DNA from 2 places in the Mesorhizobium calcicola genome. Region 2 is predicted to be linked to the other one. Evidence: predicted binding sites of a transcription regulator. Region 2 holds the regulator's gene; the other holds the start of a gene.

Region 1 (7,363 bases), on a different contig from region 2:
GAGACGGCATGCATGAACCAATAACCTAAAGCGCGTCGCCTGAATCCGTTCGAACGCGACGCGCTTTAGGGCTGTTGCCGCTTACGCGGCGAGGGCCGAGCCGAAAGCCGAAGCGTAGACCAGCCTGCCGGCTTCCGGGGCGTCGCCCCAGGCCAGCGCCTGCAGTGCCTCGCTTTGGTACTCGCTCTCGAACTTTTCGGCGCGTGCATGGCTGTAGCCGAAACGGCTGTAATAGGCCGGGTCACCCAGCACCACGGCCAGCGTCTCGCCGGCGTCCTTGAGGCGGATATGCGCCTCGCGGATCAGCGCGCCGCCGATGCCGCTGCCATGGAACGAAGGCTCCACCGCCAGCGGCGCGAGCGCCACGGCCGGAAAGTTCTTGCCGCCGCTCTGGACGAACAGCCGGGAAAACAGGATGTGGCCGACCACCTGGCCGTCTTCTTCCGCCACCAGTTCGGCAACGGCGTCGCCGCCGGTCACCAGCGCGTCGACCAGTCCGGCCTCCGCCTGCTGGCCGAAAGCGTGTTCCTCGACGAGGCGGATGGCCTCGCGATCCCGCGGCGTCGCCGCGCGTATCGACATCATGCTCATGAGAATTTCATTCCTCTTTCGATCTTGGCCCCGCGCAGGAACTCCGACGCGGCAGCGGGCTTTCCGCCCGCCCGTTGAACTTCGACCAGACTGATCGCGCCTGCCCCGCAGGCGACCGTCAGCCGGTCATCGAGAATTCCTCCCGACTCGCCCAAATCCTCCGAAAGCGACAGGCCTTCGGATAGCGTCGAGCGAAGCAGTTTCAGCCGCTCCGGGCGGCCGCCAATTCCTATCTCGGACCAGGCGCCGGGAAACGGCGACAGGCCGCGAATGCTATTGTGCACTTCGCTCGCCGAGCGAGTCCAGTCCACGCGAGTCTCGGATTTATCGATTTTCTTGGCGTAGGTCACCCCTTCCGCCGCTTGGCGGGTAAATGTCAGGGTGTTCCTTTCCAGTCGCGCCAGCGCTTCCACCATCAGGCTAGCACCGACACTCATCAACCGATCATGCAGATCGCCGGCTGTCATATCGGGTCCGATGGCGCATTTTTCAACCATTGCCACCGGGCCGGTGTCCAGGCCCTCTTCCATGCGCATCACCATCATGCCGGTTTCGCTGTCCCCGGCCATGATCGCGCGCTGGATGGGCGCGGCACCACGCCAGCGTGGCAGAAGCGAGGCATGGCCGTTGATGCAGCCAAGCCGGGGCGCCTCCAGAACCGCCTTCGGCAACAGCAAGCCATAAGCGACGACCACGGCGACATCGGCCTGCAAGGCGCGGAAAGCGGCCTGCTCGGCCTCGCCTTTGAGCGATACCGGTGTGCGCGTCTCGATGCCCAGCCGCTCCGCCTCGCGCTGCACCGGCGACGGCGTCAGCTCCAGCCCGCGTCGTCCGGCCGCGCGCGGCGGCTGGGTATAGACGGCGGCGATCTCTTGTCCGGCCTCGGCGATGGCGCGCAGCGTCGGCACCGAAAACTCCGGCGTGCCCATGAAGATGACGCGAAGGGGCATTTCCCCTATCCCACCATCTTGCCCGGCGCCTTGTCCCTGGCGAGCTTCTTGAACTTTTTCACCACCATGTCGCGCTTCAGCTTCGAGATGTGATCGATGAACAAGACACCATTGAGGTGGTCGATCTCGTGCTGCAGGCAGGTCGCCATCAAGCCCTCGGCCTCGATCTCCTGCAGCTTGCCGTCGCGGTCGAGATATTTGACCCGCACGGCGGCCGGACGTTCGACCTCGGCGTAGTAGTCCGGGATCGACAGGCAGCCTTCCTCGTAGACGGAGCGCGCGTCGGCGCTCTCCAGGATCTCCGGGTTGATGAAGACATGCGGCGCCGGTGTCTCGTCTTCCTTGGCCAGGTCAATCACCAGCATGCGCAAGGGTTCGCCGATCTGGATCGCCGCCAGCCCTATGCCGGGCGCGTCATACATGGTCGCCAGCATGTCGTCGGCCAGTTTGCGCAAAGGCCCGTCGACGCGCTCCACCGGCTTGGAAACCTGGCGCAGGGTGGGGTCGGGAAGGATGATGAGCGGCTTGATCGGCATGGCGTTCCACCTAAGACCTCCAGCGAAAAGCGTCAACCGGTACGCTTTGTCAGCGTTCACGTTTTGATCTGTGCCGGCGAACCGAATCGGCTATGCTGTCCACATGAATGATCTAAGCACTATCCTTTCGGAGCCTGTCGCCCGGCTTGGCGCTTCCACGATCACGCTCGGCCACGCGCTGGCTTTCGGCGCGTTGCTGTTTCTTGGCCTGTTCCTGGCGCTGGTCATCGCGCTGTGGCGGTCGGCCAAGGCGCGCGCCGCCGCCGCCGCCGAGGCCGCCGATCATGCCCGCGACGCCGAGGCGCGGATGGCCGGCATCTTGCAAAGCCAGGCCGAGATGCAGGGCCGCATGGGCGCCATTGCCGAAGTGTTCGGGGCACGGCAGGCGGAGCTGACGCAGTCGATCGGCCAGCGCCTCGACGCCATGACCGGCCGCATCGGCCAGACCATGACCGAGCAGACCAAATCGACGCATGAGAGCCTGGCCAAATTGCAGGAGCGGCTGGCAGTCATCGACACCGCGCAAGGCAACATCCAGTCGCTCGCCGGCCAGGTCGTGCAGCTGCAGGCGATCCTCTCCAACAAGCAGACGCGCGGCGCCTTCGGCCAGTCGCGCATGGAAGCGATCGTTGCCGACGGCCTGCCGCATGGCGCCTACGAGTTCCAGGCGACGCTGTCGAACGGCAGCCGGCCCGACTGCCTGGTGAAGATGCCGAACGGCGCGCCGTCGCTTGCCATCGATGCCAAATTTCCGCTGGAAGCCTGGAACGCCATCCGCGCCGCCGATGGCGCCGATCTGCAGAAAATCGCCGCCCAGGCCTTTCGCCGCGACATCGAGATCCATGTCCGCGATATATCGGAAAAATACCTGATCCAGGGCGAGACGCAGGACACCGCCTTCATGTTCGTGCCGTCGGAATCGGTGTTCGCCGAGATCCACGAGAATTTCGAGGCCATCGTCCACAAGGCGCACCGCGCCCGCGTCGTCATCGTCTCGCCGTCGCTGCTGATGCTGTCGATCCAGGTCATCCAGGCCATCCTCAAGGACGCCCGCATGCGCGAACAGGCGCATCTGATCCAGGGCGAGGTCATCCGGCTGATGGAGGATGTTGCGCGTGTCGACGAGCGGGTGCGCAAGCTGCAGGTTCATTTCGGCCAGTCGGCCAAGGACATCGACGACATCCTCGTCTCGACGTCGAAGGTGACCAAGCGCGGCCAGAAGATCGAGGCGCTGGAGTTCGGCGCCCAGCCCGACGGCGATGCCGGCCCCGACGACGCATCACGGCCTGCCGCTGCGAAGGTCGAAGCCGGCGCCCGCGTTGCCGATTCGAAAACCGGACAGCTCAGGTTGAGGGTTGTCGAAGGCGACGACTGAACGCCGGCTACTGCTCCTCCACGGTCGCCATGCCCTGGAATTCCGGCAGCCAATGCAGCGCCGAGCGGTGCCATTTCTGCTGTGTCGGGATCAAATCCTCGCGTTGCCGCGCGGTTCCCGCTCGAATCCCATAGACCTTTGGACCATCTCCGACCGACGTGGCGTAGAGGTGCGAACCGCAGTCCCCGCAAAAAGCCTGGGCGCGCTTGGCGCCGCTCGCCCCGGTCTTGATATAGATTTTCGGCGTACCCTTGGTGATCCGGTAATGATCCTCCGGCGTCGGAACAGTCACCCGAAAGGCCGTGCCGGTCAGTTTCTGGCAATCCGTGCAGTGGCAGATCGAGGTCTTTTCCGGGTCGACCTCGGCTTCGTAGGTGATGGCCCCGCAATGGCAGCCGCCGTCGATTTTCATCTTTGTTTCTCCTTGCTTCGCCGGCATTCTAACCGGCCCGATCCGGCTCGTCTCCTGACGCGGCTTCAACTATCTTGCGCCGCCGTTCCCAGGTCCCGGTCGTCTGCGGCTTGACGAACAACCGCGTGATCTCGGGCATCTCTTTCTTCAGCCGAGCCTCCAGGCGCTCGACACACGCTTCGATCTCTGGCGCCTTCAGGTGATCCTCGAACTCGATGCTGAGACCCGCGACGATCTCGCGCGGCCCAATGTGGACGGTCAGAACACCGTTCGCCCGCTGCACCGCCGGATCCTGCTGGACGATCGCCAGCACTTGTCTCTGCACCTCGGGCAGTGCGGCTTCGCCGATCAGCAGGCCCTTGCTTTCGCGGGCCAGGAAGACCGCCGTCGCGCCGAGGATCAGCCCAATGCCGATCGAGGCGGCGCCGTCGAGTTCCGGCATTTGCAGCAGCTCCGCCGCCAGGATGCCGGCGAAGGCGACGATCAGGCCGAGCAGGGCGGCACTGTCCTCGAACAGCACGGTGTAGACGCTCGGGTCCTTGCTCGACTGCACGGCCTGCAGCCAGCCCTGCTTGCCCTTCTCTCGGCGGAACTCCTTCAGCGCCACCAGCCAGGAACTGCCCTCGAACACGAAGGACAGGCCGAGAACGATGTAGTTCACCTTCACGTTGACGACCGGCTCCGGCGCCATGATGTGGATCACGCCCTCGTAGAGGGAGACGCCGGCGCCCAGCGCGAAGACCAGAAGGGCGACTATGAAACTCCAGAAATAGAGCTCGCGGCCGTGACCGAGCGGATGCGTCCGATCGGCGGGGCGGGCGGCGCGGTGCATCCCGTAGAGCAGCAGGCCGCCATTGCCGGTATCGACCAGCGAGTGCACGCCTTCCGACAGCATCGCCGAACTGCCGGTGAAGGCGGCGGCGGCGAATTTGGTCAGCGCGATGGCGAGATTGCCGGCGAGCGCGGCGTAGATCACCCTTTTTGAGCCGCCATGCCCGGCCATGGTGTTGTCCTCGTTCAGGGCGCCCAGTCTAACGGCCAGGCCGCCAAAGCTCCACAGGCTTCACGACCCGCGAACTGTCGGCTCGTTCGGGAGGTCGGTCGTCAAAGGATGGGCGGACTATTCGACGATCTCGCCGGTCCACACCTTGAAGCCGGCAAGCGTGCCCGGCCCGAAAATGTGGGTCAGCGGGACGTCGGCCGCGTCACGGCCGGAGGCGATCAGGATGCGGCCGATGCGCGGCGCATTGTTGCGCGGGTCGAAGACATGCCAGCGGCCGCCAAGATAGACTTCCATCCAGGCGGCGAAATCCATGCTCGACCACGGCTTTGGCATGCCGATGTCGCTGATGTAGCCGGTGCAGTAGCGGGTCGGGATGTTGAGCGCCCGGCAGAAGGTGACAGCCAGATGCGCGAAGTCGCGGCACACACCGCTCTGTTCGCGATAGGCCTCCGCCGCGGTGCGCGTCGGTCGCGCATTGCCGTAGTTGAAGACGATATGATTGTGGACGAAATCGCAGACCGCCTGCACACGCGGGATGCCAAGCGGCGTGTGGCCGAACAGCCGCCACGCTTCGTTCGCCAAGAGGTCGCTTTCGCAAAAGCGGCTGGGCAGCAGAAACAAGAGCGTGTCCGCCGGCAGGTCGCGCACCTCGTGCTGCCAGGCCATCAGGTCGCCCATCTCGAAAGTGCCGGGATCGCGGATCACCGCGTCGGTGCCGAACGTGAAACGCCCGGGCGGCGCGACGAACCGGTTGCACCAGTTGCCGAAACTGTCGCGATAGCTTTCGATCGGCACCGGCGGGTTGGAGGTCAAAAAGTCCGGCCGCTCAAGGTCGGAGGCGCGCGAATAGTGGACATTCAGCATCGCGATCAGCGGCGTTTCCTGTGGAAAGTCGAAGCTCATCTCGCAGCCGATGTGGATTCGCATTGTCGTCCTGACCGGCCTGCCTGTTCATGGCGCGGCGAAAAGCCGGCCGATGCTGCAGTGCGAAGACAACCATGGCACGGACCGCCATGGTTTACGAGCAAATTAGAAACCGGTTGAAACCGGCCGGCTGGCGGCGGCGACAGGCGCTGGCCTCTTGCAGTCGGGCATTTCTCTTGGTTCACTTCGCTTCCCGCAATCGGAGGAACGAATCATGGCTAAAGGTGCGATGAAGGCAGGCAAGGAAGCCCGCAAGCCGAAGAAGGACGCCAAGAAGCCCGCCCCGGCTCCGGCCCTGAAGGCGCCGCCGGTCAAGGCGATGAAGCTCAAGGACAAGTAGGTCCGGTCAAACCGCTTCGGGACGGACTGCGACCGGCGACATTGTTGCCGGCCGCCGTTGATCGAACGCTCGCAATTCCTATACTGGCGGGGCGGGGACGACCTCGCACTTTCCCCGAAAATCCGGCCGGGACGACCCGCCATTGTTTGATTGAGCATCGGATACCGAAAGCCGAATTCGGTCCGATGCTCTGACGGAGCGTCGTCTATGTCGTGGATTCTCCTGTTTTTTGCCGGCCTGTTCGAGATCGGCTGGGCAATCGGCCTCAAATACACGGACGGCTTCTCGAAGCTGGTGCCGACCGTGCTGACCGTCGCCTCGATGATCGTCAGCCTCGCCTTGCTCGGCCTGGCGCTGAAGACGCTGCCCGTCGGTACCGCCTATGCGGTATGGACCGGCATCGGCACCGTCGGCACGGCGCTGCTCGGCATCTGGCTGCTCGGCGAGCCGGCCACCGCGATCAGGCTGGCCTGCATCGCGCTCATCGTCTGCGGCATCATGGGACTTAAGTTCGCCGCCTGATCATACCGCTAAAGCGCGTCGCGTTTGAACGGATCCAGGCAATCGTCCTGCCAAAACCGGGCCACTTTTGGACAAGCACGTTCAGGGCCGCTGCAAGGCGACCCTGATCTTCGAAGCGGATGCTTCCGTAGCCTTGAGGCTAGCGGGCGGAGAAGCCCGGAGGCGTCCTGCCCGTGCGCTGCTTGCGCGCCGCATAGCGCGCGTCGCGCTTGGCCTTGCGTTCGGCTTCGTCGGCCAGCAAACGGGCGATGCGCTCGTTTTCTTCGGCTTCCCGAATCTTGGCTTCAGCCTGCGCCGCCTCTTCGGCCGCGACGCGTGCCGCTTCGGCCGCTGCCTCGCGCTCGGCCTTCTCGACCGCCTCGCGTGCCAGCTTTTCCTGCTTCAGCCTGGCCTTCTCGGCCTCGCGTATCTGGCGCGCCTCGAGGATTGCCTTGCGTTCGGCCTGTCGTGCCAGCACCGTCGGATCGTCTGCTGCCGGCTTTGACTTGAAGCGCTCCAGAAGCGCCTTCTTTGCCTCGTTTGCGGCATTGCGCCGCTCGAAAATGTCTTTTTCCCTGTAGATAGCCAAGTCCACTTCCCTGAAGTCAATTCGCGAGGCTTACATACGCGCGAATGCCGAGAGTTCAAGCGCCAAAACAGCATGCCAGCCATGAATTTCCGGTTTGTTGCAGTCGGGAGACGCCCTTTCGGCCGAAACCGACATGCACTGT
Region 2 (7,363 bases):
GCCGCCGCCATCATCCCTCGTGCCGGACCCCGGCAACCCGCCATTACAAGCGGATGTCTCCAACCCTGTGCCAGTTGCCGAAGTCGGCAGGATCGTGCGCGTGCGCCGGCAAATCGGCCTGCCATCGCTGCCTCGCCTGCGCCACGGCGTGGCCACGGCTGCGGGCCTGGAACTCGACCGCGGCATCGCTTTTCTGCTGGTGCCGGTCTGCCTGGCGATCGGAGCGATCGGCTATTTTTCGCTGGCGGCGGAGCCCGACTTTCCAAAGCCTGTCGCGGTCGTTGCGCTGACGGCGCTCTGTGCGCTGGTCTCGCGTTCCTGGCTGAAAACCCATCTGTGTTTCATGGCGGCGCTGTTGTGCGCGCTGGGCCTGCTCGTCGCAAAGGTGGAGACATGGCGGACGGGAACGCAGATGCTGGGTTCGGAAATCTCGACGCAAGTGACTGGCCGGGTGGTCACGCTCGACCGGATGGAGAGCGGCCGCATCCGGCTGACCATCGACGTGACATCGACCGCCCGGCCGAATTTACGCTATGCACCGGAGCGGGTTCGGCTTTCGGCACGAACGATCCCGGCAGAAATCACCGCCGGCTCCCTGATCACCGGCTACGCCAGGCTGTTGCCGCCGACGGGCCCGGTGCGGCCGGACAGCTACGACTTCTCCTTCGACAGCTATTTCGCCGGCATCGGCGGCAGCGGGTTCTTTCTCGGCAATCCAAAGATGGTCGCCGGCGCTGACAATGACATGCCGCTGTCGGCCCGCTTTGCCTCGGGGATAGAAAATGCCCGTGAAGCCATCGCCGACCATATCAGGGGCAGCGTCGGTGGCGCCGAGGGCGAGATCGCCGCGGCGCTGATCGTCGGCGTGCGCGCCGGCATTCCCGATGACGTCAACGAAGCGATGCGGCGTACCGGCATTTACCACATCATCTCCATTTCCGGACTGCACATGGCGCTGGTCGCCGGCACAATCATGGGCTTGCTGCGTGGCGCCTTCGCCCTGTTTCCGGACTTTTCCGCGCGCCGTCCGGTCAAGAAATATGCTGCCGCCGCGGCACTTTTCTCGATCGCCGCCTACCTCATCATCTCTGGCGTCGTCGTTGCCGCCGAGCGCAGCTTCATCATGCTGGCGGTGATGCTGATTGCCGTGCTGTTCGATCGGGCGGCGCTGACCATGCGCAATCTGGCGATCTCGGCGATCGCCGTCATTATGGTGTCGCCGCATGAGGTGGTCGGCCCGAGCTTCCAGATGTCGTTCGCGGCGACCGCGGCGCTGGTCGGCGCCTATGCCGGCTGGTCGGATCATCGTGCGGGAAAAACGAGACCGCCGCCGCTACGGCGATCGCTGCCCGGCTTTCTCGCGCGAAAATTCCTGCTGGCGGCTGGCGGCCTTGCCATGACGTCGATCATCGCCGGCAGCGCCACGGCGCTGTTTGCCATCTGGCATTTTCAACGGGTGTCGCCGCTCAGCCTGTTCGCCAATCTGGCCATCATGCCGATCGTGTCGCTGGTTGTCATGCCTTTCGCCGTCCTCAGCGCGCTGGCGATGCCATTCGGCGCCGATGGCCCCTTTCTCTACGTGATGGGCAAAGGCCTGACGGCGATGATCGCCATGTCCGGATGGATTTCCGAGCGCTCGCCGGTCGATGCGGTCGGGTTGATTTCGCAGCAGTCCGTCCTGCTTGTGGCGATTGCCTTGGTCATTGCGACGATGGCGACGACATGGCTGCGGCTCGCAGCCCTTCCATTCGCGCTTGCCGGCCTGCTGACCGTCTCGGATGTGCGAACACCGGACGTGCTGATCTCGGAGGACGCCAGGCTGGTTGCGTTGCCGATCGGGGGCGGCGAACTCGCGGTCAGCCGCGCACGTCCGAACGAATTCACAGTCGACAACTGGAAACGTGCGCTGACATCCGAAACCATCGTCATGCCGGAGGTGTTCAGCAACGGAGACGGGCAATTCGATATAGCGGATGCCGCCGGAATGCCGCCGGGAGCGCCTTTCTACTGCACATCCGGCGTTTGTCTCGCCAAGCATCCGTCCGGTGCGATCATCGCGCATGTCGAAGACCGAAACGATGCCTGGAAAGCCTGCGGCTTTGCCGATCTGATCGTCATCAATGACGCCACGGCCTATGACCCCTGTCACAACCCGCTGGTGCTCGTCATCACCAAACGACAACTGGCTCGCAAAGGCAGTGCGGCCGTCTTCTTCGATCGACAGTCGGCGACCACGCCGGCGACGATCAGCTTCGCTGTGGACAGCCCATACCGGCCCTGGCACACGCAGCGCAAGTTTTCGCGCGAGGCGAGGGGGCTGCCGCCCTACCGCAAACCCGAAAAGCCGGATGCAAGCCCTGCTCAGTAGCGCCTGATCAGTCCGACGAGCTTGCCCTGCACCTTGACCCTGTCCGGTCCGAAAATGCGGGTTTCATAGGCTGGGTTAGCAGCTTCGAGAGCAATCGAGGCGCCCTTGCGGCGGAACCGCTTCAGCGTCGCTTCCTCTTCATCCACCAGCGCCACGATGATCTCGCCGGGGCTGGCCGTATCGGCGTTGCGGATGATGACGGTATCGCCGTCGAAGATGCCGGCCTCGATCATCGAATCGCCCTTGACCTCCAGGGCGTAGTGCTCGCCGCCCATAATCATGTCCGGCGGCACCGAGATCGAATGCGTCTGGTGCTGGATGGCATCGATCGGCACACCGGCGGCGATGCGGCCCATGACCGGGATCGACACGGCGGAGACCACATCGTCGTCATTGCCAGCCGAAGGCGTCCGCGAAAGCGCCGGCTTGATTTGCCGGCCAACGCCGCCTTGCCCAAGACTGCCTTGGATGACGCTTGGTGAAAACTTTTTAGCCGCGTTGAGGCCGGGCGCGATCGAGTCGGGCAGCCGCAGCACTTCCAGCGCGCGTGCCCGGTTGGGGAGCCGGCGAATGAAGCCGCGCTCCTCCAGCGCCGTGATCAGCCTATGGATTCCGGATTTGGAGGCGAGGTCGAGTGCTTCCTTCATTTCGTCGAAGGACGGCGGAATGCCGCTTTCCTTGAGCCGTTCATGGATGAACATCAGCAGTTCGTGTTGCTTGCGCGTCAGCATGGCGACCCCCATTGTCTGAAACCAGAATCGAAAAAACAAACCCAGAACAAACACTATCTGTTCCAGTTGTGTTCCGCAACCGTTTAAAGTTTAATGAATCTGTTAAGGCGGCTGAAATTATTTGGCGCCTGGGAGCGGGCCGCGATAGACCACCGACTGCAACCGTGGCGCAGCTGCCTGCATTGAAATTGTTTGGTTAATGGCCTGTGGCCGACCCCCTGCACCGAGGCTTGGTATCACCTGCCGGTAGACCTCGATCGGCCGGCACTACACCTTTCTGGCCGTTTGTTTGCCGTGAACGAAACGAAGCCAAAATGCCAACTTTCTTTGCCGGAGAAATCGCAAATTTCTTGCCCTTGTTCATCGCCGGCAGTCAGCGCTCGTTTGTGCCATCGCCGGCGTGGACATAGACATGCAGCGTATAGCCGATGTGGGCGGTCATCAGGGTTTTCGCACGCTCGACGTTGCGATCCAGCGCCGCCTCCATGAGCGCCGTGTGGTGTTCGATCGCGACGGCCCTGCGCAATGCCGCCACGGCCTCTTCATAGCCATGCTGCAGGCCGGCAACCGCCCGCAATGTTGGCGCCAGGCCCAGGAAGCGGTGATGGCGACGCAACTGATCGGCGATCGTAGAATGGAAGGTCAGCAGCCAGGCGGACGTTGCCGCGCTGAGCAGTGCCGCGTGGAAAGCCTCGTGCTTTTCATCCCATTCGTCGACCACTTCATCGGACGGGTCGTCGACTGCGGTCTTGCAGCGCGACAGCCGGTAATGGGCAGCGACGACGGCATCCTCCCATGCACGGCCGCCCTTCTCGATCGATTCCTGGAGCAGCGGCAGCTCAACCACCGCCCTCGCGCGCGACAGGTCTTCAAGTTCGGTGCGCGAGACCGGAGCGACGGCAAAGCCGCGATTGCTGATGGCGGTCACCAGGCGTTCGGCCTCCAACCGCGACAGCGCTTCGCGCAATGGTGTCCAGCCAATGCCGTAGCTGTTGCGCAACGCGCTCAGCTTGAGCGGCGCGCCGGGCTTCAGACGGGTGGTGAGGATATCGCGACGCAGCAGCCTGTAAGCTGCTTCCGTCTTCGAGAAGTGCTCATTGTCCAGCATCGCTCCATCCATACTTGTCTGGATGGTAATTATATATGAAAGCCTTTCATTCCGTAAATTATATATAATGTTTGACAGTGCCCACGGGACTGCCCATGATCGGCCAACGGTTTCACCCGACGTGTTCATCCGAGCACGGCCATGCGCTGGGGTAGTCGATCATGAATGCAACTCTCGATCTCGCTGCAATCGAGGCGATGGATGCCGCGGACCCGCTACGCTCCATGCGTGATCGCTTCGTCCTGCCGAAAGGGGTGATCTACCTCGACGGCAATTCGCTGGGTGCCGCTTCACCCGCTGTCTTCGACGAGATCCAGAAGGCCGCGACACAGGAATGGGCGCAGGATCTCATCCGCGCCTGGAACACCGCTGGCTGGTTCGACATGCCGGTCGCGCTCGGCGACCAGCTGGGACGGCTGATCGGCGCGGCAGCCGGCCAGACAGTGGTCTGCGACACGACCTCGATCAACATCTACAAGGTGCTGCATGCGGCGCTGGCGATGCGGCCTGACCGGTCGGTCATCGTCGCCGAGGGCTCCAGCTTTCCAACCGACCTCTATATGGCCGAAGGCGTCGTCTCGACGCGACCGGGTACTGTGCTGCGGCTCGAAGGCGTCGATGCGCCTGATATCGAGGATCTGATCGACGAGCGCGTCGCCGTCATCCTGGTCAACCACGTCAACTACAAGTCCGGCCAGTTGCGCGACATGGGGGCGCTGACGCGCAAGGCCCATCAGGCCGGTGCGCTGATCGTCTGGGATCTCTGCCACACGGCGGGTGCCTTGCCGGTCGAGTTGGACGGCGCCAATGCCGATTTCGCCGTCGGCTGCACATACAAGTACCTCAATGGCGGCCCGGGTTCGCCGGCCTTCATCTATGCCGCAAAGCGCCACCATGGCGATGTCCACCAGCCGCTCAGCGGCTGGTGGGGCCATGCGCGTCCGTTCGCCTTCGAACAGGGCTATGCGGCCGGCACCGGCATCCGCCGGTTCCTGTGCGGCACGCAGCCGGTGTTGTCGATGCGGGCGCTGAAGGGCGCCCTCGACCTCTGGAACGAGGTCGACATGGCAACCGTGCGCAAGAAAAGCGTCGCACTGACCGACCTGTTCATCCAGCTCGTCGAAGCAAAATGCGGCGCCTATGGCCTCGAGCTCGAAAGTCCGCGCAACGGAGAAGAGCGCGGCAGCCAGGTGTCGTTCATCCACCCGCACGGCTACCAGGTGATGCGCGCCTTGATCGAGCGCGGCGTGATCGGCGATTTCCGCGCGCCTTCGACCATACGCTTCGGCTTCACGCCGCTCTATGTCGGCTACAAGGATGTCTGGCAGGCGGTCGAGGTGCTGGAAGATATCCTACGCACAGGTGCCTGGCAGGATGCGCGCTTTGCGGTCAAGACTGCGGTGACCTGAGGAGCTAGAGCCGGGTGCGAACTGTCCAGAGTTCCGGAAACAGGACGACCTCAAGCATCTTCTTCAGATAGGAAGCACCCGACGTGCCGCCGGTTCCACGCTTCAGGCCGATGATGCGCTCGACCGTGGTGACGTGGTTGAAACGCCAGCGGCGGAAATAATCCTCGAAGTCGACCAGCTTCTCGGCCAGTTCGTAGAACATCCAGTAGCGCTGCGGGTCGCGGTAGACTGTCTGCCAGGCGACCAGGACCTCTTCATTCTCGGTTCGCGTCTCACGCCAGTCCGTGCGCCTGGCATCGGCGCCGGTGTCGAATCCGTTGCGGGCGAGCAGCAGCAGCGCTTCGTCGTAGAGTGACGGCTCGGCCAGGATCGCCTCCAGCTTCTGGCTGAGGTCCGGCCGGTGCTTGTAGGGGCCGAGCATGGCGAGGTTGCGGTTGCCGGCCATGAACTCGATGGCACGATATTGCCAGGACTGGAAACCCGAGGATTGGCCGAGCGCGTCTCGGAACTCGGTATATTCGCTGGGCGTCATCGTCCGCAGCACGTCCCAGGCGTTGTTCAGCTGCTCGAAAATGCGGGCGACGCGCGACAGCATCTTGAAGCTTGGCTCTAGGCGGTCGGCGCGGATCGAGCGGATCGCGGCACCGATCTCGTGCAGAGCGAGCTTCATCCACAGCTCGGATGTCTGATGCTGGATGATGAACAGCATCTCGTCATGCGCCGACGACAGCGGCGTCTGGGCTTCCAGCACTTTCTCCAGGTGCAGATAGTCGCTGTAGGACATCCGCTCCTTGAACGACATCTGCGCGCCCTCGGACGCCGGATCGTATGGCTTGCTCAATTGATTTTCTCCGTGCGCAGCCGGAAGCGCTGGATCTTGCCGGTCTGGGTCTTTGGCAGAGCGGCGATGAATTTTACCGATCGCGGGTATTTGTAGGGCGCGATCGTTGCCTTGACGTGGTCCTGCAAGCGCTTGGTGGTCAGCGCATCAGGCGCCACGCCTTGTACCAACACGACATACGCCTCGACAATCTGGCCGCGCTCGGCATCCTCGGCGCCGATGACCGCGCATTCGGCGACGTCCGGATGCGCCAGCAGCGCCGCCTCGACCTCGGGACCGGCAATGTTGTAGCCGGCGCTGACGATCATGTCGTCGGAGCGCGCGGCGAAATGGAAGAAGCCGTCCTCGTCCTGCGTGAAGGTGTCACCGGTGAGGTTCCAGCCGTCGCGCACGTACTCCTTCTGCCTGTTATCGGCCAAGTAGCGGCAGCCGGTCGGGCCGCGCACCGCCAGCCTGCCAGTCGTCCCGCGCGGCATCTCGCGCATCTCGTCGTCGACGATGCGCGCTTCGTAGCCGCCCACCGGCTTGCCGGTCGACGCGGGCTTCATGTCGTCGAAGCGGTTGGAGATGAAGATGTGCAGCATTTCGGTGGCGCCGATGCCGTCAAGGATCGGTTTGCCGGTCTTTTGCGTCCACTCTTCAAAGACCGGAGCGGGCAAGGTCTCGCCAGCTGAAACGGCGACGCGCAGCGATGACAGGTCGGCACCTTCATCCATGGCCTTCAGCATCGCGCGGTAGGCGGTCGGCGCGGTGAAGGAGATCGTCGCTTTGTAGGTTTCGATAATGTGGATCATGTTGGGCGGCGTCGCCTGTTCGAGCAGCGTCGCCGCCGCCCCGAAGCGCAGCGGGAAGATGGCGAGCCCACCAAGGCCGAAGGTGAAGGCCAGCGGCGGCGAGCCGACAAAG

Evidence for each region. Region 2 encodes LexA, which represses DNA repair genes until DNA is damaged. Its sites were predicted from a motif close to TGTTCNNNNTGTGTTCNG; they were not measured.
Region 1: ACFSQT_RS13765 (DNA recombination protein RmuC) is a predicted target of LexA. The motif match lies at 2,131-2,148, and genes of this name have one in related genera.

What each region holds. Positions count from the first base shown of each region.
Region 1 is NZ_JBHUGY010000020.1:356,809-364,171, forward strand. Features, by position in the region: gene ACFSQT_RS13750 (GNAT family N-acetyltransferase) at 82-591, opposite strand; gene fmt (methionyl-tRNA formyltransferase) at 588-1,541, opposite strand; gene def (peptide deformylase) at 1,547-2,077, opposite strand; gene ACFSQT_RS13765 (DNA recombination protein RmuC) at 2,181-3,452, shown strand; gene ACFSQT_RS13770 (GFA family protein) at 3,460-3,864, opposite strand; gene ACFSQT_RS13775 (cation diffusion facilitator family transporter) at 3,893-4,867, opposite strand; gene ACFSQT_RS13780 (transglutaminase-like domain-containing protein) at 4,985-5,794, opposite strand; gene ACFSQT_RS13785 (hypothetical protein) at 6,006-6,131, shown strand; gene sugE (quaternary ammonium compound efflux SMR transporter SugE) at 6,339-6,653, shown strand; gene ACFSQT_RS13795 (DUF6481 family protein) at 6,793-7,221, opposite strand.
Region 2 is NZ_JBHUGY010000066.1:16,421-23,783, forward strand. Features, by position in the region: gene ACFSQT_RS34120 (ComEC/Rec2 family competence protein) at 1-2,368, shown strand, start outside; gene lexA (transcriptional repressor LexA) at 2,362-3,099, opposite strand; gene ACFSQT_RS34130 (hypothetical protein) at 3,111-3,299, shown strand; gene ACFSQT_RS34135 (GntR family transcriptional regulator) at 3,473-4,207, opposite strand; gene kynU (kynureninase) at 4,369-5,616, shown strand; gene kynA (tryptophan 2,3-dioxygenase) at 5,621-6,457, opposite strand; gene ACFSQT_RS34150 (AMP-binding protein) at 6,454-7,363, opposite strand, start outside.